Regions from separate parts of the Microbacterium sp. NPDC056044 genome, predicted to be linked through region 1. Evidence: predicted binding sites of a transcription regulator. Region 1 holds the regulator's gene; the other holds the start of a gene.
The links. Region 1 encodes HspR, which represses chaperone genes until heat shock. Its sites were predicted from a motif close to AAGTTGAGTCNNNNNGACTCAACTT; they were not measured.

Region 1 (11,769 bases):
GCCCTCGAAGAACCCGACCTTGCGGCGGCCGGGGTCAGCCGGCGACTCCGGCACCAGGAAGACGAACGGCAGGGCGAACAGCACGGTCCACACCGCCGCGCCGACCGCGATGAGGCGGTACGCCAGGCCGTCCGACACGTCGAGGCCGAACCAGTCGAAGGTGTTCAGCACGACGACGATCGCGAGCGCGAGGATGCCGCCGATGTACCCCATGCCCCAGCCGAGCCCGCTGACGCGGCCGATCGTCTTCGGGGTCGAGACCTGCACGAGCATCGCGTTGTAGTTGACGCCCGCGATCTCGGACGAGACCGACCCGAGGGCCACGAGGATCGCGCCGAGCCAGAAGAACTGCGGCTCGGAGTAGACGAAGAAGAGCGCGAACTGCAGGAGCGCGAGCACCGCGGTCGCGCCGACCACCCAGCGCTTCTTGGTGCCGGCGGCGTCGGCCCGCTGGCCCAGCACGGGGGCGAGCAGGAGGATCAGGATGCCCGCGGCGAACGTGACCCAGCCGTACCACTCCGACAGGTCGGCGAGCGCTCCGCAGTACGCGGTGCTCGCGTCGGCGGCGCTCGAGCACACCATGTCGCCGTTCGCGTTCTGCTTCGCGACGTCGGCCGGCAAGAAGGCGTCCGACACGAGGTAGAGCGAGACGAAGACGAACGTCAGGATGACCGAGTTGAAGGGCTGCGTCGCCCAGTCCCACAGCGCCCACGCGAACACCCGCCGCCGCGGCACGGGGGTGTCGTCGAGGCCGTCGGTGCCCAGGGCGGCGGTCGACAGGACGTGCTCCGGCGACGGGCCGGAATCCGCGGGGACACCGGGCTGCGAGGGCGTGCCGGACTCGTCGGAGCCGGGGGTGGGAGAGCTCATGTTCGTCACACTAAGGCCCTTCGGTGAACTGGTGCGGAATCAAGGTAGCGCTCCGAGCCCGCGTGGTGCTTTGCTTCGTTCATGACAGGGGAAAACGCGCCCGAGACGAAGTTCAACGGGCGTCTCGCGATCCTTCTCGCGATGGCGATGTTCGTGCTCGTGGTCGACACGTCGATCATGAACGTCTCGATCTCGGCGGTGGTGAAGGAGCTCCATACGACCGCGAGCGCCGTGCAGGGCGCGATCGCCCTCGAAGCCCTCGTCTCGGCCGCGTTCATCCTCATCGGCGGCAAGATGGGCGACCTGATCGGGCGCAAGCTGGCGTACATCCTGGGTCTCATCGGGTACGCCGTCGGCGCCGTCGCGATGACGCTCGCACAGGACATCACGGCCGTCATCATCTTCTGGGCCGTGATCGGCGGGATCGGCGCATCCCTTCTCCTCCCCTCGATGCAGTCCCTCATCCACGGCAACTTCGCCGGCGCCCACCAGAAGCGCGTGTACGCGCTCGTCGGCGCGTCGGCCGCCATCGCCGCCGCCGTCGGCCCGCTCCTCGGCGGTTTCATCACCACGTTCTGGTCGTACCGCGTGGCCTTCGGCCTCGAGGCGCTGATCATCCTCGTCGTGCTGCTCGGGGTCGGTCTCGTGAAGGACGTCAAGTACACCGGCGACCGCTCGATCGACCTCGTGGGCGCGGCGCTGTCGGTCATCGGCATGGGCGGCGTGGTGCTCGGCATCCTGGTGTGGCAGGAGGGCGGGAGCTACGTCGGCATCATCATCGGCCTCGGCGCCGTCGCGCTCGGCGGCCTCGCGTGGTGGCTCAACTCGCGCAAGAAGAAGGGCAAGCCGGTCCTCCTCGACCCGGCGCTCTTCTCGTCCAAGCCGTTCCGCACCGGCGTGAGCGGACAGCTGCTGCAGCAGATCGCCCTCGGCGGCACGATGATCGTGCTGCCGCTGTACCTGCAGATGGTGCTCGAGTACAACGCGCTCGAGGCCGGCCTGTCGATCGCGCCGCTGTCGCTCAGCATGTTCGCGGTGGCGATCTGGGCAGGGCGCCGCGCCAAGGGGCGGCCCGCGAACCTCATCCTGCTCGGCTTCTCGCTCGCGGCGGTGGGCCTCATCGCCATCGTGCCGCTGGTGCCGATCGCCGACACCGGCTGGTACCTCACGATCCCGCTCATCATCGCGGGCTCGGGCCTCGGACTGCTGGTCTCGCAGCTCAACAACTACACGCTGTCGCCGATCTCCGACGAGCGCGTCAGTGAGGCCGCGGGCGTCAACTCGGCGGCCGGCTCGTTCGGCCTGTCGTTCGGTCTGGCCTTCGCGGGCGCCATCATGCTCGCGACCCTCGCGTTCTCGTTCACGGCACTTGCGAACTCCAGCACGGTGCTCACCGCCGAGCAGCAGCAGCAGGTGTCCACCACCCTCGAGGAGGACGCCGAACTCATGTCGAACACTGCGCTCACGCAGCTGCTGGCCGACGAGACGCCGGAGACCTCGGCGGAGGTGCTCCGCATCAACGACGAAGCCCGCCACATCGCGCTCCAGGTCGCGCTGCTCATCCCGATCCTCGCGGCGGTGCTCGGCGTGCTCAACGGGTTCCGGATGCGGCGCCTGCCCGACCCCAAGCCCAACGAGGCGGTGGAGGGGATGCTGGGCGGCTGAGCCGTCGCTTCGGCGACGCCGGCGGCGCACGAGATGAGGATGACGGATGCTTCGGGGCGCAGCATCCGTCATCCACCACCCGTAGGGTGACGACATGACCGACGAACGGCACGGCGGGCGACCCCGCTCGCGCAAGCACCAGCGGCGACTCGAGGAGTTCGACGGTCAGGAGGAGGCGTTCGTCCGCTACTTCAAGGAGCGGGTCTACGCCACCTTCACGGGTCTCGCGATCGTGCTCGTGGTGTCGGCGAGCGATCACGCAGAGCCCGACCACGCGTTCTTCGCGCTCGTGCTGGGCGTCATCGGCATCACGGCCGCCGGGTTCGTGTCGGACATCGTGTCGCACCTCGCGGTGCACCAGGAGTTCCCGAGCGGCGCGGAGTTCGCGGTGCTGGGCCGCATCGCCGGGGGAGCGCTCGGCACCGTGGTCGTGCCCGGCATCCTGATCGCGCTCGCGTGGCTCGACGTGATGCACCTCGAGACCGCGCTGCGGGTGTCGAGCATCGTCTACATCGCGACGCTGGGCGTGATCGGCTGGGCAGCCGTGCGCCGCGCGCGGCTGTCGTGGACGCAGAAGCTCGTCGCCCTCGGCATCCTTCTGGCCCTGGGCCTGCTCGTGATCGGGCTGCAGACCCTCGCGCACTCGATCTGACAATGCGTCGGCCAAGTTGAGTCGAGTCATATCAACTTTGACTTGACGGATGCTGCGACCCGGGCGTATGGTTGAGCCATCGCGACTCAACCTCAGGGTGGACCGCGAGAAGACTTCCCTGTAACCCCGGGTGGCAGCATCCGTCTGCGCCCATACGAAGGAGAGATACACATGGCACGTGCTGTTGGAATCGACCTCGGTACGACCAACTCGGTCGTGAGCGTCCTCGAGGGCGGCGAGCCCAAGGTCATCGCGAACGCCGAGGGCTTCCGCACGACCCCTTCGGTCGTCGCGTACACCAAGGACGGCGAGGTGCTCGTCGGCGAGACCGCGAAGCGCCAGGCCGTCACGAACGTCGACCGCACCGTCTCGTCGGTCAAGCGCCACATGGGCACCGACTGGGGCTTCGACGTCGACGGCAAGAAGTGGACGCCGCAGGAGATCTCCGCGCGCATCCTCCAGAAGCTCAAGCGCGACGCCGAGCAGTACCTCGGCGACACGGTGACCGACGCCGTCATCACCGTCCCCGCGTACTTCAACGACGCCGAGCGCCAGGCCACCAAGGAGGCCGGCGAGATCTCGGGTCTCAACGTCCTGCGCATCATCAACGAGCCGACCGCCGCGGCCCTGGCCTACGGGCTCGACAAGGGCAAGGAGGACGAGCTCATCCTCGTCTTCGACCTCGGTGGCGGTACCTTCGACGTCTCCCTCCTCGAGGTGGGCAAGGACGACGACTTCTCGACCATCCAGGTGCGCGCGACCGCCGGTGACAACCGCCTCGGCGGCGACGACTGGGACCAGCGCCTCGTCGACTACCTCATCAAGCAGTTCAAGGACACCACCGGTGTCGACGTCTCGGGCGACAAGATCGCCCTGCAGCGCCTCAAGGAGGCCGCGGAGCAGGCGAAGAAGGAGCTCTCCTCTTCGACCAGCACCTCGGTGAACCTGCCGTACCTGTCGCTCACCGACTCGGGCCCCGTGTCGCTGTCGGAGACCATCACGCGCGCGAAGTTCGAGGACCTCACGAAGGACCTCCTCGACCGCACCAAGAAGCCCTTCGAGGACGTCATCCGCGAGGCCGGCATCAAGGTGTCCGACATCGACCACGTCGTGCTCGTCGGCGGTTCGACCCGCATGCCCGCGGTGTCGGAGCTCGTCATGAAGGAGGCCGGCAAGGAGGCGAACAAGGGCGTCAACCCCGACGAGGTCGTCGCCGTGGGCGCCGCTCTGCAGGCCGGTGTGCTGAAGGGCGAGCGCAAGGACGTCCTCCTCATCGACGTCACCCCGCTGAGCCTCGGCATCGAGACCAAGGGCGGCATCATGACGAAGCTCATCGAGCGCAACACCGCCATCCCGACCAAGCGCAGCGAGACCTTCACCACCGCCGACGACAACCAGCCGTCGGTCGCGATCCAGGTCTTCCAGGGCGAGCGCGAGTTCACGCGCGACAACAAGCCGCTGGGCACGTTCGAGCTGACCGGCATCGCGCCGGCCCCGCGCGGCATCCCGCAGGTCGAGGTCACCTTCGACATCGACGCGAACGGCATCGTCCACGTGTCCGCCAAGGACAAGGGCACCGGCAAGGAGCAGTCGATGACGATCACTGGCGGCTCGTCGCTGCCGAAGGACGACATCGAGCGCATGGTGCGCGAGGCCGAGGAGCACGCCGCCGACGACAAGAAGCGTCGCGAGGCCGCCGAGGTGCGCAACCAGGCCGAGACGCTGTCGTACTCGATCGAGAAGCTCATCAAGGAGAACGAGGACAAGCTCCCCGCCGAGGTGAAGACCGAGGTGCAGGGCGACGTCGACGCTCTCAAGACCGCTCTCGCGGGTGAGGACGACGAGGCCGTGAAGACGGCGTTCGACAAGCTCAACCAGAGCCAGGGCAAGCTGGGCGAGGCCATCTATGCGTCGAGCCAGGCTTCGCAGGCTGCTCCGGATGCTGCGGCCGGCGCCGAGGGCGACGGCCAGGCCCCGACCGACTCCGATGAGGACGTCGTGGACGCCGAGGTCGTGGACGACGAGGACGAGAAGAAGTAACCATGGCGAACAAGGACCACAACCCGGGGCCGGTCGAAGAACCGGCCGACGGCGAAGAGGTCCGGCCTGAGGGCGAGGGGTCGGAGGCGAACGCCTCCGGCCCCGCGCCGCAGGACGGGCAGGACGAGCTCACGGTGGACGACATCCTGGGCGCGACCCAGAACCCCGACGCCGCCGCCGAGGACGCCGTGCTCGCCGACCTCGAGTCGCAGCTGCTCAACGACCTCAAGCGACTGCAGGCCGAGTACGCCAACTACCGCCGCCGCACCGAGGAGCAGCGCGAGGTCGAGATCGAGCGCGCCCAGGGCGCGGTCGCGAAGGGCATCCTCCCGGTGCTCGACGACCTCGACCGCGCCGAGAAGCACGGCGACCTGGAGCAGGGATCGGCCTTCGCGGCCATCGCTGAGAAGCTCCGCGGCGTCGCCGAGCGCATCGGACTCACCACCTACGGCGTCGCGGGCGAGGTGTTCGACCCGCAGCAGCACGAGGCGATCTTCCAGGTGCCGACGCCCGGCGCGACCGAGACCACGATCGTCGAGGTCGTCGAGATCGGCTACCGCCTCGGCTCGGTGGAACTGCGTCCGGCGAAGGTCGTCGTCGCGGTTCCCGCCGAGTAGCCCGAAGGAGGCTCCATGGCCAGTCAGGACTGGTTCGACAAGGACTTCTACGCGGTGCTCGGCGTCTCGAAGGACGTCAGCGAGGCGGACCTCAAGAAGACGTATCGCAAGCTCGCGCGGAAGTACCACCCCGACTCCAACCAGGGTGACGCGGCCGCCGAAGCCAAGTTCAAGGAGGTCAGCGAGGCGTACTCGGTGCTCTCCGACGCGGAGCAGCGCAAGGAGTACGACCAGATCCGCGCGATGGGCTCGGGCGCTCGCTTCACCGCGGGCGGCCAGGGCGGCGCCGGCGGCTTCGAGGACGTCTTCTCGATGTTCAACCAGGGCCGCGGCGCCCGCTACCAGAGCGCCGAGGACTTCGACGACATCTTCGCGATGTTCAACCAGCAGCAGGGCGGCTCGGGCTTCGGCTCCGGCCGGTTCGGGCAGCCGAGCGGCGGCTATCGCGGCTTCGGCGGCCCGACCCGCGGCGCCGACGTCACGGCGCGCACGACGATCGACTTCGTCACCGCGACCAAGGGCGAGACGATCACGCTCCAGGGCGAGGACGGCAAGCCGTTCAAGGTGAAGATCCCCGCGGGCGTCTCGGACGGCCAGAAGATCCGGCTGCGCGGCCGCGGGCGTCATTCGCCCGACGGCGGCGAGAACGGCGACATCGTCGTGCAGGTCACCGTGCGTCCGCACCCCGTGTTCACGCGCGACGGGCTGAACCTCCGCGTCACCGTGCCGGTGACGTTCACCGAGGCTGCGCTCGGCGCCACCATCGAGGTGCCGACGCTCGGCGGCGATCCGGTGCGGCTGCGCGTCGCCCCGGGTACGCCGTCCGGCCGCGTGCTGCGCGTCAAGGGGCGCGGCGTCGAGTCCACCAAGGGCACCGGCGACCTCCTCGCCGAGGTGCAGGTGGCCGTGCCGTCGCACCTGGACGAGGCCGCGCGCGAGGCCCTCGAGCGCTTCCAGAGCCTCGAGCCGAAGGAGAACCCGCGCGCCGACCTCATGACGAAGGCACGGGGCTGACCCACCATGTCCCCGAATCAGGCGATGAGGCGAATACAGGCTGGTTTGCGGCGCGAACGGCCTGATTTCGCCGCATCGCCTGATTCGAGCACGGGCACGGGGACGGGCACCGGCACGGGCATGGGCACGAGGTCGGGCATGGGCACGAGGTCGGGCATGGGCACGAGGTCGGGGAGGTGACGAGATGACCGAGGACGACATCGACGCGGATGCTCCGATCTTCGCGATCGCCGTCGCCGCCGAGCTGTCGGGGATGCACCCGCAGACGCTCCGTCAGTACGACCGGCTCGGCCTGGTCGTGCCCGCCCGTACGCAGGGCGGCTCACGACGCTATTCGCTGCGGCACGTGGAGCAGCTCCGCGAGGTCGCCCGCATGTCGTCGGACGGCATCGGCCTCCCCGCGATCGTGCGCATCCTCGAGCTCGAGAACCGCGTGCAAGAGCTCCACGGCCGCGTCCGCGACCTCGAGGAACGCATGCGCGCCGAGCTCGAGAAGCGCCCGGGCGCCCGCGTCTTCGCCGCCGGTTCCACCGGCTCAGTGGTGACGCTCCGCCACGGCACGCGCGTCCGCCGCGCGACCGAGGTCGTGGTGTGGAGCCCGCGCACGCCGATCACGCAGCAGAGCGAGCCGCCAGGCGAGACGCCGGCGAGCTGACTCACGGAGAGGGAGGGGACGGATGCTGCGTCCCCTCCCTCTTCGCATGCGCTCGAGCCGTGCGTCAGACGTGTCGCGCGCGCCGTGTGGTGAGGAGCGCGCCGAGCACGATCAGGCCGACCGCCCCGAGCGGGACCAGCGGGGAGAGCCCGCCGCCGCCCGTCGCCGGGAGCGGACGCGTGCCGGCGGTGTTCGTCAGCGTGAGCTCGGCCGTCTGGGGCGAGCGCACCTCCGCGATCGGCAGCGTGACGACGCCGTCCTGGTCGGGGACCAGTGCCTCGCCGCCGACGCTCCAGATCGGGGTGCCCCAATCGACGCCGGGGATCGACGGCAGGTCCGCCTCTCGCGCCTCGATGATCGTCCCGACCGGGAAGTACGGCGAGGTGATCGTCACGTTCGGCTGGAGTTCGATCCGGTCCTGCGGGACGTAATTCAGCCACCAGTCGGCCGGGAAGGTGGTGCCCGCCGGGACCGACGACGAGCCGTCGCCGGCGACGACCTTCGTGACCGCCCAGCGGGTCAATGCGACCACGGAGTTCGTGACCTCGAGCACCGGCGTCTCGTCGAGACCGATCTCGACGAAGCTCGCGGGACTCCACGTGGTCTCGCCCCACTCGTAGCCCTCGGGGAGGGCCGACGTGTCGGGCTCCTCTTCGAGCAGGTTGACGACCGTGCCGACCGGGAACGAGATCGGGTTGTCGTCGGCATCGACAGGACCGGCCGTCGTGCCATCGGCCGGGAGCTCGAAGCGGCCGACCAGCACGTCGCGGCTGGGCAGGTGGGCCACGTAGTCGATCGTGAACGAGTCGACGAGGAGGTCGTCAGGATCGATGCCGTCCATGTTCTTCTGCACCAGGAACGTGCCCTCGATGAGTGACGCGCTGTTGGTCAGCGTCGCCGTCACGGATGCGGAATCGTTCTGGCCGATGACGAGTTCTTCAGAGTCGAACGCGGCCTGCAGCCAGGAGATGTGCCGGACAGTCGGAGCGGACTGCTCCTCGTACCTCACGATGGTGCCGTAGGGGAACAGCAGTGGCTGACCGGCGGCGTCGACGGGGCCCACGCCTTCCTCGCTGTTGCCGGGGACTCGCAGGATCCCGCTGTCGATGATGTCCTCTTCCTCGCCGGTCGGGAAGAACGCGGTCCACGCGACGCTGTATTCGAGCCCCGGCGGCACCTGGTCGGACGGGACACCGTCGAACGTCTTCCTGATGTTGAAGGTGCCCTCCTTCAGTGCGTTCGTGACCTCGATCTCGATGTCGACGTCCGGCTCGGTCGACGGGGGAAGCTCGATGCTCACGATCTCTCCGAAGGCGGGCGTGTAGGTCGCCGGTACGCCGTCGCCGATCGTGACGTTCACCACGGGCGGCTTCCAGTCGCCCGGATTCTCGACGGGCTCGCCTTCGAAGGTCGGCGGAAGCTCCGCGAGCTCCAGGGTCTCCGCGCCGGTCTCGAGGTCGGTGATGAGCTGCGGCTCGCCGACCGGCAGCGCGAGCTCCGTGCGGGCACCCTCGGGGTTGCCGTTGTAGGTGACGGCATAGCCGAACCGGGGATCGGCGGCCGCCCCCTCGGCGTGCTTCACGATCGTGATCGTGCGACCGTCCTCGGTCGGGGTGATCACGTTCGTGAGCTCGACGGCGACCGTGGTGTCCGCATCCGTGATCACGAACGTGCGGCCGGGGTTCCAGCCGACGCCGCTCCAGTCGTATCCGAGAGGCGGGGTGATGCCCGCGAGGTTCTCGCTCAGGATGATGCGCGTGCCGACCGGGAACTGCTGCCCGACGTCGACCACGCTGCCGTCCAGCGGCACGTCGAGAACGCCTGAGATCGGATCGGCTCCGGGTGTGAGCGCAGTCCATTCGACGGGAACCGTGCCCTGCAGAACCGGGTCTCCGCCTGAGGGGTCGTCGATCGTCTTCGAGACGCTGAACGTGCCCATCAGCTGTGTCGCAACGTTGGTGACCACCACCTGTGCCGTGGTGCCCGCCCCGACGATGAGCGGGTTCGGTGCGATCGTGACGTCCTCGTCCCACTCCCACCCGGGGATCGTCTCCGGCGCGATCTCGGCGAAGGTCACACGGGTGCCCTCGGGGAACCGCTCGCCCGCGGCAATCGGCGTGCCGTCGGCGGGCACCTCGAGCGAGCCGACGCTCACGGTCCTGTCCGGCTCCACGGCGCGGTAGTTGACGGTGAAGGTCAGCCCTTCGGGCAGCTGGTCCGGCTCGATGCCTTCGACCTGCTTGCGCACGACGAACGTGCCGCTGGCGTCATTGCACGAGATCTCGGCCGAGAACAGGAACGAGTGGACCTCTCCGCCCTGGATGATCACGTTCTGCCCGATCACCTGGCCGTCGAGCGGCGCGGCGTTGACGGTGACAGAGGCGTTCGGCGCGTAGATCGAGCCGTCGATGCGCGCCTGTCCCGCAGCCACGGTGACATCGCCGGTGAGCTGCGACAGATCCCACACGATGTACGGCGAGTGCACGCCCTGCGGGTCCGCGCGGGCGCCGATCACCTCGGTCGTCCCCGCGGGTACGCGGATGACGAGCGGGTTCGAGACGCCGGGCGTCGGTCCGGGGGAGAACTGGATGAGCGACGCGCCCGCGATGTCGGCGTAGTCCACGATGTTGGGCTGGTCGGGGCTCAGCTCCTCGAGGACGACGCGGTCGCCCGCGTCTTCGGCGACGCCGACCGGGTAGCCGACGCCGGTGGTGGGGTCGGCGATGTCGTCGAAGCAGCTCGACGCCTCCTCCCACGATGCGTCGCGGTTCGCCTCGACGTAGTCGGCGACGGCGGTGCCGGAGGTGCTGGCTGTGTAGATGCTGCCGCCTCCGACCGCACCGGCCGGGGGCGCCGCGTTCGCCGGATACTGCTGATGGGTCGTGTCGATGAGCGGGGTCTGGTCGACGTCGGAGGGATTCTGGTTCAGCCGCAGCCAGTCGGCGCGTGCGAACGCCTGCCAGCCGCCGTCGCGCTGGACCATCTTGAGGTCGCCCCACAGTTCGGGGTTCGTGGTGCCGGCGCTCGTGATGGCAAGGATGCCGGTGCTCGCGGTGCTGTACTCGCCGACGAGGAAGCGCGTGGGGTCGCCGTCGACGGTGGGCAGGTCGTAATCGCCGGTGCCGGCCGACACGTGGATGATCGTGTACTGCCCGCTGCTGCCCTGCACGGTGGCGGTGCCGCCGACCGCGATGCTGCCCTCGGTCTCCTGGTTCTGCAGCAGCGCGTCTTCGCGGGCGTAGACGGTGAAGCCGCCTGCGATCGCGAAGGGATTGACGGAATCGGGATAGGCGGCCGCCGCCGGCTGCGGATCGATCGCTCCCACGACGACCGCGCCGGTGGCGGCGAGCAGTGTCGCGGTGATCCCTGCGACGACGCGTCGCAGGCGTGGGCGGCCGAATCGTGGCATTGCGAGACCCCTCTCCCGCCGAGGCGCGAGGGAGCACGCCTCGGTAGTCGTACCCTATCGGTCCGCGTCAACCGGACAATGGAGCGATTCACGCGCACGCACACGGATCGCCCGGCGACGGAAGCTCGTCGTCGAGCCGCCCGTCGGCAACCGGAGAGGGCTCAGTTCGCGGCGTCGACCCCGCGGTGCGTGCGGAACAGCTTCCAGTCGGACCGCGAGAGGTCGGCGTACGCATACGCCCACTCCAGGATCGCCTCGCCCGCGACCTTGCCCCCGCCGACGTAGCCCGCCACCGCCGCCGACAGCGGGGACTGACCGTGCGCACGTGCGAGGGTCGCCGCGCACGCGTCGGCGTACCAGAGGAACGCCGAGTCGTCGAGCGCGTCCATGTCGAACCCGCCCTTCTTGTCGCGGAACTGGCGGACGTAGAAGTCGCGCTGCGCCCCGTACGTCGAACGCCGCAGATAGCCGAGGAACGGGTCCGACACGGACTGCAGGATGCGCTGCATGCCGACCACGCGGCCGCCGTCGCCGAACTGATCGATGAACCGGGTCACGACCTCGGGTTGCTCGGCCTTGCCGTGCTCGATCAGCACGCTCCTCCCCGCCTCCTTGCCCTGCAGCAGCAGGACGTCGTCGTCGCCGTCCTGCATGGAGATGACGAAGCACCGCGTGCCGACGCTACCCACCCCGACCACGCGCAGGGCGATGTCCGAGAGGCGGTACTTCTGCAGGAGAGCCCTGATGTCGATGTTCGCCGACTGCACGTACTGGTCGAAGACGCCGAGGACGCGCTCCTCCGACTGCGCGTCGATGTGGGTCATCGTCGGCGGCGCCTCGACGAAGA
Region 2 (11,769 bases), on a different contig from region 1:
ACGGCACGATGTTGAGCGTGCCGTTCATGAGGCCCGCCACGCACGTGAGCACGACCGGGCTCATGCCCAGGCGGAGGTAGATCGGCAGCATCGCGGAGGTGGTGATGATGAACGTCGTGGACCCGTCGCCGTCGAGCGACACCGCTCCCGCGAGGATCGCCGTGCCGAGCACGACCTTCGCCGGGTCGTCGCCCAGCAGTCGCGTGATCGCCCGGATGAGCGGGTCGAACAGCCCGACGTCGATCATGATGCCGAAGTACATGATCGCGAACATGAGGAGCGCCGCCGTCGGGGCCATGCTGCCGATGGCGTCGATGATCATGTCGCCGAGCCCGAGCCCCGCGCCGGCGAACAGGCCGAAAACGGTCGGCACGAGGATCAGCGCGACCATCGGCGTCAACCGCCGCGTCATGATGAGCGCCATGAAGACGAGCACCATGGTGAACCCGAGGGCGACCAGCACCCATTCGGGCGGGACGAAGGCCGTCGCGTAGCCTTCGTCGGCCTCGGCGGCCTGCAGGAGGAACGGTGCTGCCGCGTTCATGTCGACTCCTTCGTCGTGGGGTGCGTCAGGTCTCCGCACCGTTTCGCGGTGCGTCTGAGAGAGGTTAGGGTCGAGCCCCGGACGTGCGCGCGGTAAGTCGCATTCCCGCACGTTGTGCGCGTAGCGTGTGTTCTGCGCATTCTGCTCACGCGCGGTCCGCTCACTCACTCCCGGGAGGTGGCATGCGCTTCGCGACACGGCTGCTGCTCGTGCAGCTGGCGACGGTCGCCGCCGTGGTCGCCGTGTGCGCGCTCGTCTTCGGATGGCTGGGCGTGCGCCAGCTGCGCGCGGAGTCCGAGGCTGCCGCCCTCAACATCGCCCGCACCGTCGCGGAGGACCCCGCCGTCAAGTCCCTCGTCGCCGAGTTCTCGGCGGACCCGGGAACTCCCGATGCCGCCGACCTCCGTGACGGTCCGCTGCAGCGGATCGCCACCGATGTCGCGGACCGCACCGACGCGCTGTTCGTCGTGATCACCGACGACCACGGCATCCGTCTCGCCCACCCGAACCAGGACCTGCTCGGCCAGGTGGTCTCGACGCCCTTCGCCGAGGTGCTCGAGGGCAACGAGGTCGTCGACTGGGAGGTCGGCACGCTCGGCGAGTCCGCCCGGGCGAAGGTGCCCATCTACGCCGAGACCGGAGGCGCCCCCGCCGGCGAGGTCAGCGTCGGCTTCGAGCGTGCGAGCGTGTTCGACGACCTCCCCGCGCTCCTCACGACGATCGCGGTCGCCGCGGTGGGCGGCGTCGCCCTGGCGACACTGGCGACGCTGCTCCTGCGACGGCGCTTCGAGCGGCTGACCCTCGGACTTCAGCCCGAGGAGCTCGTGGCCCTTGTCCAGAACCAGGCCGCGGTGCTCGAGGGCGTCGGGGACGGCGTGGTCGCCCTGGATCCCGACGGCGTCGTCCGCGTGTGCAATGAGGCGGCGGAGCGGATGCTGGGACTCGACGATCCCGTCGGCCGCCGGTTCGACGAGCTGGCGTTGCCGGAGGACGTGCTCCGGGCCGTGCGCGAGGGCGCGACAGCGGTGGAGGCGGTCGTGGGCGACCGTGTGCTGTACCTCGACACGCGTCCGGTGCGCCGCGACGCCCGCGCGCTCGGCGAGGTCGTCGTGGTGCGCGACCGCACCGATGTCGAGGCTCTCGCCGGGCGACTCGAGACCGTCCGCGCCATGACCGAGGCGCTCCGCGTGCAGCGCCATGAGTTCGCCAATCGCCTGCATGTCGCATCCGGGCTGATCGACGCCGACCGCGTCGACGAGGCACGCGCGTTCCTCGGCGACCTCACCGAGCGCGGGGCGGTCGACTTCGCCGTGGCCGGCCTCGAGCGCGTGCCCGACGCGTTCCTCAAGTCGCTTCTGGGCGCGACGGGCGCGGCGGCGCGTGAGCGGGGCGTGGGCGTGCGGGTCTCCGACGACACGCTGCTGCTCAGCGAGGTCGCGCTGCCGGAGGACGTCGCGGCGATCCTCGGCAACCTCGTCGGCAACGCGGTGACCGCGGCGGTGGCGGGCGACGAACCCCGCTGGGTCGAGGTCGCGCTGCTCGGCGACGGCGACGAGTTGGTGGTCACGGTCGCCGACTCGGGCCGCGGCATCCGTCCGGTCGGAAGCGATCCGTTCCGCCGCCCCGGCTCTCGCCCGGCGGACCCGGGACTCGGCGACGCGGTGCACGGGCACGGCTTCGGTCTGCCGCTCTCCCGCGACCTCGCCCGCCGGCACGGTGGCGACGTGTGGCTCATCGACGCCGGCGGCCAGGGTTCGGGCGCCGTGTTCGGGGCGCGGCTTCCGGGCGCGCTGCGCATCGACGCCGCTGTCCCTCGAGAGGAGAACGCATGAGCCAGCCCATCCGTGTGCTCGTCGTCGACGACGACTTCCGCGTCGCCGGACTGCACCGCGACGTCGTGGCCTCCCGCGCCGGCTTCACCGCGCTGGACCCCGTGCATTCGATCGGGGCCGCGCGCCAGGCCGTGCGCGCCCACGCCCCCGACCTGCTGCTCGTCGATGCGTTCCTCCCCGACGGCGACGGCGTCGAGTTCGTCGCGGGCGTCGACGTGGACGCGTTCGTGCTGTCGGCCGCGACGGATGCTGCGACCGTGCGTCGTGCGCTGCGCGCAGGCGCTCTCGCGTACGTGACGAAGCCGTTCGAGGCCCGCGTGCTCGCGGAGCGCCTCGACCGCTACGCGCGCATGCGGAACCTCCTCACCACCGACCGCCCGCTCGAACAGGAGCAGATCGACCGCGCCCTGACGATCCTCCACGGCTCTGCGGAACCAGCCACCGTCGCCCGATCGGCGACGGAACAGCTCATCCTCGAGGGCCTCGGCGACGACGAGGCCTCCGCGGCCGAGGTCGCCGACCGGGTGGGCATCTCGCGCGCGACCGCGCAGCGCCATCTCGCCACGCTCGCCGCGCGCGGACAGGTCGAGGTGCGGCTGCGCTACGGCACCACGGGAAGACCCGAGCACCGGTACATCGCCGCCCAAGGATGACGGGGGCGGCGGTGGGCGCGGCCGTCACCCTCGCAGAAGGGCGCGGAGCGACTCGATCGTGTCGGCCTCGTCGGGGCGCTTGTCGGGGCGGTAGCCCTTCACCCGCGCGAAGCGCAGCGCGACACCGCCCGGGTACCGCGTCGACCGCTGCACGCCGTCGATGGCGATCTCGACGACCGTCTCGGGGCGCACGTGCACGGCGTACGCCGAGCGGTGGGTCTCGATGGTCGGGAAGTGCTCGGTCTGCCACTTCAGCGTCGCGTCGGTGAGGCCCTTGAAGGTCTTGCCCACCATCACGAAGCCGCCCGGTTCGCCGAAGGCGCCCTCCGGATCGCGGGCGCCCAGGTGCAGGTTCGACAGCTGCCCGGTGCGACGGCCCGATCCCCATTCGACCGCGAGCACGACGAGGTCGAAGGTGAGCACCGGTTTGACCTTGAGCCAGCTCTTGCCACGCCGCCCGGCGGCGTAGGGAGCGTCGAGCGCTTTGACCATGACGCCCTCGTGGCCCGCGGCGAGCGCCTGCTGTGAGAACTCCTCCGCCTTCGCGGGGTCGTCGGTGACGACGCCCGGCATGCGGGCGTCGCCGACGGCTCGATCGAGCAGCTCGAGCCGCGTGGCCAGCGGCTCGTCGATCAGGTCGCGGCCGTCGAGATGCAGGATGTCGAAGAACCACGGCCTCAGGACGGTGGCCGCCGCGTCGTCGCCCATCGACCCGAATCGCGACATGGTGTCTTGGAACGGCCGCGGCCCGCCGTCCTCGTCGAGCGACAGCGTCTCGCCGTCGAGGATCACCCGCTCGGCGGGCAATGCCCGCACCGCTTCGACGAGTTCGGGCACACGGTGCGTGATGTCGGCGAGGCTCCGCGTGAAGACGCGGACGTCGTCGCCGTCGCGATGCACCTGGATCCGCGCGCCGTCGAGCTTGTATTCGACGGATGCTGCGCCCCCGAGCGTCTCGAGCGCCTCGGTCGTCGAGCCCGCCGTCGCGGCGAGCATCGGCAGCACGCCGCGCCCCACCTCGAGCCCGACCGCGTCGAGTTCGGCGGGCGTGCCGGTGAGCGCGATGCGCGCCGTCGCGCCCAGGTCGCCGGACAGCATCGCGGCCCGCCGCACGATGGGCGCTGCGCGCTCGGAACCCTTGGCGATCGCGTCGAGGAGCACGCCTTCGAGGGCGCCGGTGCGAAGCTCGCCGATCATGACGCGTGCCAGGAAGTCCCATTCGTCGGCGGTGGCGGCAGTCGCGAGCGCGTCGAGCTCGGCGCGCCGGGCGAGCACGGAGCCCGTACCATCGGCAGCGGCAAGGCGGCTGAGCGACGCATCGACGTCGAGCACCGTCAACGTCGGCTCGTCCGTGTGGGTGACCTCGAGTCCCATCAGGCTGCGCCACCCGACACCGAGGCGTCCCTGCCGCGGGCTGGCCGTGAGGAACCCGATCGCGGGCCCGATCTCGTCGGGCTCAAGTTCACGCAGCAGCGCCGAGAGGACGGCGACCTTGGCCAATCGCGACGACGTCGCCGCGACCTCGCCCGTCGCGGTCACCAGCTCATTCAGCAGCACATCGGCATTCTGGCACCGGCCCCCGACACGTGTCCCCGGCGCGCGGGCATCGCAGACGCCGACCGCGATGCCGAACGCGTGCGGTTCTTCGCCAAGGGGCAGCCGTGCCTCCGGTCGTCGCCCCTCGGCAAGCGCTACGGCTGGGGCATCCACCACGACGACCAGGGTCGCGTGGCGCTCTATCCCGTCGAGTCCGACGAGTACCGACGGTTCGCCGACGACGCCGCACTCGCCCACACGCAGGCGATGCGCAGCGCCCGCCGCTAACGCGGGACGAACCGATCGCTCGTGCTCCACAACGCCCACGCGACGAGCAGCGGCTGCAGCAGGAGCCGGACGAAGCGCGCCCGATCGGTGCGCATCAGCGGCGCCGAGCGGCCCGTCCGCCATTGATGGACGTTGCCCGGGAAGACGGCCACGAAGAACCCGGCGACCGCCCAGCCGACGCGGCGACGCTCGGCGGGGAGTGCGACGAGCGCACCGCCGAGCATCAGTTCGACGACGCCCGACGCGACGACGATCGTGTCCTTGTCGGTGTGAAAGAGCCGCGTCGCCCAGTCCGGGATGACGATGCGGTAACCGCGTCTGCCCCACGTCAGATGCGACGCGCCCGCGGCCACGAGCAGCGCCGCGAGCGCCCACCGGGCGACGGCGCGCGTCACGCGGCGGCCTCTGCGACGGCGTCGATGAAACGCAGGTGGTCGTCGGCGCCGCCCGACGCCGTGATGACGCGCAGCACGACCTCGTCGACGGCCACGCGGTACGCGGCGATCCGGTCCTGCAGCTCACCCGGCCGGATCAGGGTGTCGCCGGCGCGGAGGTCCAGCCGCGCGAAGTTCGCGGCATACACGGGGTACCGGGCGTAGCGGGCCGCCTCTTCCTCGAGGGCCGCGACCGCCGCCGGGTCGGTCGCGGTGCGCACGTACAGCGCGACGTGTGCCGACGGAGCCGCCAATCGAGCCCGCGCCGCCTGTTCCGCCGCGACGCCGGGGGTGAGCCAGCTGAGCAGGAGTCCGTCCGAGGCCTCCGCCCCCGCACGCCGCATCCGCGGACCGAGCGCGCCGACCACGACACGCGCCTCGGTGCGCGCGCGGAGGGCGGTGGCAGCATCCGTCACGCTCTCGATCGCTCCGGAACGCAGCTGCCCCGCGCCGATGCCGAGCACGAGGCGGTCGGCGGAGAGTGCGGCAGCGCTCTCGAGGATCTCGTCGGGACTGCGCCGGTCGATCGGCAGCACGCCTGTCGCGAGCCCGAGCCGCTCCGTCGTGCCGGCAGCGGCCGCGAGCACTTCGAGGGCGTCGTCGCCCGGTGTGTCGTTGACCCACAGGGCGTGCAGTCCTGCGCTCTCCGCCGCTGCCGCGACGCGCGCGCCGGCCTCCGCGCCGGCCGCGGCAGCGATCCCGATCGACAGCGCCGCCGTCATGCTGCGGCCGACCGCACGAGTCGGGACACCTCGGCGGCCGCGCGGTAGAACTCGGCGATGTCGCCGCGGGACGCGGGCAGCAGCACGACGTCGTCGACGCCCGCGTCGAAGAAGCGCTGCGCTCGACCGGCGACCTCCGCCGGGTCGCCCCACAGCGCCCGCTCTGCGGGGTCGGGCTTGTCGCCCACGTCGGCGACGACTCGCGCCTCGGCGTCTGCGCCGAATGCCGTGACGACGTAGGCCACGACGTCGTGGTCTCCGGTGCGGCCGGCCGCCGCGCGTGCCTCGCGGATCGCCGCGGTCGCGACCGCGTACTCCTCCGCCGTGTGCCCGCTGTCGAGCACCGTGCCGTCGGCGACCTCGCCGCTCAGCCGCAGCGTCTTCGGGCCCTCGGCCGCCGCGTACACGAGCGGCGGCGCGACCGGCGGGTAGTCGAGGCGCACGTCGGTGAGCTTCACGTAGCGGCCGTCGGCGCTCACCGCGTCGCCGGCGAGCAGGCCGCGCAGCGCCGGCACGTACTCGCGCATGAGCGTCAGCGGCGAAGCGACCCGCGCACCCGCCTGCCCCATCCAATCGAGCACGCCGTGGCCGACACCAGGTAGCAGCCGCCCGGGGAACAGCCGCTCGACCGTGGCGATCTCCATCGCGGTGGCGGCGACGTTCCGCAGCGGCATCGGCGCGATGCCGATGCCGATGCGCAGCGCCTCCGTCCACGCGAGGGCCGCGCCCACCGTGGCGAACGCGGACTGCCGGAAGCAGTCCTCCCAGATCCACAGCTCGCCGAGGCCCGCCGACTCGGCGGCGAGCACCGCATCGCGGAACTCGTCGGGGCTGTGCGTGTACGGGTTGAAGATCGCGCCGATGCGGGTCATGTCACCCACTCTGTCAGGACACCCCGACACCGAGAAGCACGTACGCCACCTGGATGCGCGAAGAGGCGCCGAGCCCGAAGGCTCGGCGCCTCTCGGCACACGGTGTCGGATCAGGCGGCCACGGCGAACGGCGAACCTGCGACCACCGACAGGGCGCCGGCCGTAGCATCCACCGTCACCGTCCCGCCGTCGACGAGCGCACCCGTGACGAACAGGTCTGCGATGCGGTCGTCGACCTCGCGCTGGATGAGCCGGCGCAGCGGCCGCGCGCCGTACTCGGGCTCGTACCCGTTGTCGGCGAGCCACGCCACGGCGGAGTCCGTCACGACCAGCGACACCTCGCGCTTCGCGAGCCGCGCGTCGGACGCGCCCAGCAGCAGGCGGACGATCGACTGCAGCTGCGGCTTTTCGAGCTTGCGGAACAGCACGATCTCGTCGATGCGGTTGAGGAACTCGGGGCGCATCGCCTCGCGCAACTTGCCGAAGACGCGGTCGCGCAGATCCTTCTCCGACCCGAAGCCGGTCGTCCCTCCCCCGTCGGCGAGGAAGCCGATCGCACCGCCGCGCGACGCGAGGAACTCCGAGCCGAGGTTCGAGGTCATGACGACCACCGTGTTGCGGAAGTCGACGGTGCGCCCCTGACCATCGGTCAGACGCCCGTCGTCGAGCACCTGCAGCAGCAGGTTGAACACGTCGGGGTGCGCCTTCTCGATCTCGTCGAACAGCACGATCGAGTACGGATTGCGCCGCACGCGCTCGGTGAGCTGCCCGGCCTCGTCGTAGCCGACGTATCCGGGAGGGGCGCCGACGAGACGCGACACGGTGTGGCGCTCGCCGAACTCGCTCATGTCGAAGCGGATGACCGCGCCCTCGTCGTCGAACAGCGACGCCGCGAGTGCCTTCGCGAGCTCGGTCTTGCCCACGCCGGTCGGGCCGAGGAAGAGGAACGACCCCACCGGGCGACGGGCGTCGCCCATGCCGGTGCGGTTGCGCCGGACGGCCTTGGCGACCGCTGTCACCGCGTCGTCCTGCCCGATCACGCGGTCGTGCAGCTCGTCCTCGAGGGACGCCAGGCGCTCGCGCTCGGTCTCGGTCAGGCGGTTCACCGGGATGCCGGTGGCCCGGCTGATCACCGCGGCGATCTCGGGCTCGTCGACGATCGCCTCGGTACGCACGGCGGCACCTGCGGCGGTGGCACGCTCGAGGCGGTCCTGCACCTCGGCGATCTGGTCGCGGATCTGCGACGCCTCCTCGTAGTGCTCCGCCGACACGGCGGCGTTCTTGTCGGCCTCGAGGGTCGCGAGGCGCTCGATGAGCCCGCTCACGTCCACCTTCGACCCCAGCCGCAGCCGCAGTCGCGCGCCCGCCTGGTCGATGAGGTCGATCGCCTTGTCGGGCAGCACCCGCTCGGTCAGGTACCGGTCGCTGAGCTCGACGGCGGCACGCAGGGCCTCGTCGGTGTAGACGATGCCGTGGTGCTCCTCGTACGCGGACTTGAGGCCGCGGAGGATCAGCACGGCGTCCTCGACGGACGGCTCGCCGACGCGCACCGGCTGGAACCGGCGCTCGAGCGCGGGGTCCTTCTCGATGACGCGGTACTCCTTGAGCGTCGTCGCGCCCACCAGGTGCAGCTCGCCGCGCGCGAGGCGGGGCTTCAGGATGTTGCCCGCGTCCATGCCGCCGTCGCCCGCACCGCCGGCACCCACGACCGTGTGCACCTCGTCGATGAAGACGATCAGGTCGCCCTTGAGCGCCGAGATCTCGTCCATCGTCTTGGTGAGGCGCTCTTCGAAGTCACCACGGTAGCGCGTGCCCGCGAGCATCGCGGGCAGGTCCAGGGCGATGACGCGCTTGCCGAGCAGCTGCTCGGGCACGGAGCCCTCGACGATCGCCTGCGCGAGCCCCTCGACGATCGCGGTCTTGCCGACGCCCGCCTCGCCGACGAGCACCGGGTTGTTCTTGGTGCGGCGGCTGAGGATCTCGATCGTTTGCTCGATCTCGTCGGCGCGGCCGATCACGGGGTCGAGTTCGCCCGCGACGGCGCGCGCCGTCAGGTCGGTGCCGTACGTGTCGAGCATGGGGGTGTCGGATGCTGCGCCCTCCGGTGCAGCGGCGGTCTGCGTGGTCTCGCCCGGCGTCACGGTCTCACGCGCGCCCTGCATCAGGGCCTCGGCCGTCACACCGGCGCGTGCCAGCACCTGGCCGGCTGGCGTGTCCTGCGCGAGCACGAGCGCGAAGAAGAGGTGCTCGGGGTCGACGTACGTCGAGCCGGAGGAACGGGCGACCTGGAACGCGTGGAACAGCGCGCGCTGCACGGACGAGGTCACGACGGCCCCGTCGACGTCGGCCGCCGCCGTCGCGGCGGGAAGCCGCTCTTGTGTGGCACGTGCGATGGCGTCGGCATCGATGCCGAGGCGCTCGACGGCATCGCGCGCCGGCGCCTCGGTGACGAGGACGCGCAGGACGTGGAGGGCGTCGAGCTCGTGCTGGCCGCGCTCGAGGGCGAACTTGCCGGCGCGCTGCAGCAGCTCCTGCGTGCGGGCGCCGAGGTAGCGGCTCAGATCGATCGAGCGCTCGGCGCGGGCACGCTCGCCCGCGAGGTAGCGCGCCAGGAACTCGTCGAACGAGCTCGCGTCGTCGCCGGCCTGGGGGGTGAAGTCTTCGGGCATTCCATCTCTCCTGAAACTTGAGTGGAGGGGTGTCAAGTTTCGAACTTGACACAGGCATTGTCAAGTTCAACCCTTCTCCTGCCCAGGTATTCCCCAGCGGCGGATGTCGCACCCCCGGCGTAACGTTTTCGCCCAGGGGGACCCGCTTCACCAGACGAGAGGGAACACGATGGACTGGAAGATCGAGCTCATCCACGTGCCGGTGTCGGACGTCGACCGCGCGAAGGAGTTCTACGAGCGGATCGGCTTCCATGCCGACCACGACCAGACGCCTGTCGAGGGGCTCCGCTTCGTGCAGATGACGCCGCCCGGTTCGGCATGCTCGATCGCCTTCGGCACCGGGCTCGGCGGCACCCTCGAGCCCGGGCAGCAGAACACCATCCAGGTCGTCGTGCCGGACGCCGACGAGGCGCTCGCGCACCTGCGGGCGAACGGCGTCGAGGGGCGCGGTGTCGACGAACAGGACTGGGGCCGGTTCGTCCAGTTCGACGACCCCGACGGCAACACCTGGACGCTGCAGCAGCTGCCGGCGTGGCGCTGAGCCGCAGCATCCGTCATCGGCGACGCCCGATACGCGACTCGGCCGCCCCGCCTCCGAAGAAGCGTGGCGGCCGAGAGTGCGGTCGTCAGTGACGGCCGCCCGGCGGGCCCACGATGAGGAGCACGACGAACAGGAGCACGACGGCGAGGGCGATCAGCGCTCCCAGCACCCAGGGGTGGCGCAGGAACCACCGCAGAAGCCGGTCGTACCAGCTGCGATCGCGGGGGTCGTCGGCAGCCTCGAGGCGCCACGCTCCCGCGAGGCGGCCGCTGCGCTGCAGCCAGATCTCGGTCGGGATGGTCGCGTACGGGATGACGGCGCTCACGAGCGCCACCACCGTCGGGCCGACGCGCCAGCGGTTGTTCAGTGCGACGAGGATCACGGTCGCGGCATAGGACAGGAAGATGAAGCCGTGGATGCCGCCGCCGATGGTGACGCCGAGCGCCCAGCCGGTCGTCGCGCGGAGGATGAGGCCGGTGATCAGGAGCGTCCACGTGATCGCCTCGAGGATCGCGAGGGCGCGGAACAGAGTGTGGGGATTGCGGAACACGCCTTCAGTCTAACTGAAAGCCCTTCAGCCTTCCTGAAGGTTCGCTGGCCGCAGCACTCTACGCTTCCCCGGGGGCGAGTCCGAAGGGCTGTTCGTGCAGCCCTTCCAGCGCTGACGCGAGCGCCGGTGCCCCCGCGGCGAGTCCCTCGTCGAGCGCCGCGAGTCGCTGCTCGGCCGCCTGCAGCACCTCGCTCCCCCGCTCGGTCACGCGCAGGTCCGAGGCCGCACCCGCGTGTTTGGTCGCGTCCGCGACGAGCCCGTCGGCGACAAGCGTCTGCACGGCGGTGTGCGCCGACTGCACGGTGATCTGCGAGCGGCGCGCCAGTTCGCTGAACGAGATGCCCGGCGTCGCCTCGATGTGGGCGAGCAGCCCGTACTTGCGGGTGGTGAGACCGAGGTCGCGCAGCTGTGCGCCGAGGTGCGCATCCCACACCGCGGCCACGGTCAGCAGCGAGATGACGGGACTGATCGGACGGTCGGGCACCGTTGAATGCTAGTCCCGCTGCCGCGGGAGGGCACGCGTTCGGCAGCGGTTCCCGGAACGGGACGCCGCCCGCCCGGCTACCGTGGGACGGTGACCTTCTCGCTCGACGGCCTGCGCCGGTGGCCCGACGTCGAGGCCCCGGACCTCGTGGCGACGGATGCTGCGGACCGGCTGCTCCTCGACGAATCCGCGTCCGCCCGCGCAGGCGTCGACGTCGGCGAGCTCGTGGTGATCGGCGACGGCTACGGCGCACTCACGCTGGGCGCGGCGGCGGACGGCGGTCGTGGCATCCGCGTCCATCAGGATCCGCTCACCGGCGAGCGCGCGCTCGCAGCGAACGCCGAGCGCTTCGGCCTGCGCGACGCCTTCGTGTCGCTGCCGCTCGAGCCCGGACTGGTGCGCGGTGCCCGCATCGTGCTGATGCGGCTGCCGCGCTCGCTCGACGCGCTGCGCGACATCGCGGGGCTGATCGCTGCGCACGCGGCGGACGACGTCATCGTGTTCGCGGGAGGCCGCGTGAAGCACATGACAGTCGCGATGAACGACGTGCTGCGGGAGCGGTTCGCCCGGCTCGACGTGACCCTGGCGCGCCAGAAGTCCCGCGTTCTCGTCGCCCGGGAGCCGCAGGATGGCCGCGACCCCGT

Region 2: ACFC1I_RS16280 (ATP-dependent Clp protease ATP-binding subunit) is a predicted target of HspR. The motif match lies at 9,565-9,589, and genes of this name have one in related genera.

The regions. Positions count from the first base shown of each region.
Region 1 is NZ_JBHJWZ010000002.1:618,332-630,100, forward strand. Features, by position in the region: gene ACFC1I_RS07895 (MFS transporter) at 1-870, opposite strand, end outside; gene ACFC1I_RS07900 (MFS transporter) at 952-2,535, shown strand; gene ACFC1I_RS07905 (hypothetical protein) at 2,630-3,187, shown strand; gene dnaK (molecular chaperone DnaK) at 3,359-5,227, shown strand; gene ACFC1I_RS07915 (nucleotide exchange factor GrpE) at 5,230-5,844, shown strand; gene ACFC1I_RS07920 (DnaJ C-terminal domain-containing protein) at 5,860-6,858, shown strand; gene ACFC1I_RS07925 (heat shock protein transcriptional repressor HspR) at 7,043-7,513, shown strand; gene ACFC1I_RS07930 (collagen-binding domain-containing protein) at 7,578-10,922, opposite strand; gene ACFC1I_RS07935 (DUF2252 domain-containing protein) at 11,084-11,769, opposite strand, start outside.
Region 2 is NZ_JBHJWZ010000005.1:314,549-326,317, reverse strand. Features, by position in the region: gene ACFC1I_RS16320 (CitMHS family transporter) at 1-544, opposite strand, end outside; gene ACFC1I_RS16315 (ATP-binding protein) at 727-2,376, shown strand; gene ACFC1I_RS16310 (response regulator) at 2,373-3,029, shown strand; gene ACFC1I_RS16305 (ATP-dependent DNA ligase) at 3,054-4,586, opposite strand; gene ACFC1I_RS16300 (DUF6157 family protein) at 4,575-4,853, shown strand; gene ACFC1I_RS16295 (hypothetical protein) at 4,850-5,248, opposite strand; gene ACFC1I_RS16290 (LLM class flavin-dependent oxidoreductase) at 5,245-6,009, opposite strand; gene ACFC1I_RS16285 (LLM class flavin-dependent oxidoreductase) at 6,006-6,881, opposite strand; gene ACFC1I_RS16280 (ATP-dependent Clp protease ATP-binding subunit) at 6,992-9,550, opposite strand; gene ACFC1I_RS16275 (GNAT family N-acetyltransferase) at 9,720-10,091, shown strand; gene ACFC1I_RS16270 (DUF3817 domain-containing protein) at 10,177-10,641, opposite strand; gene ACFC1I_RS16265 (MarR family winged helix-turn-helix transcriptional regulator) at 10,700-11,125, opposite strand; gene ACFC1I_RS16260 (class I SAM-dependent methyltransferase) at 11,216-11,769, shown strand, end outside.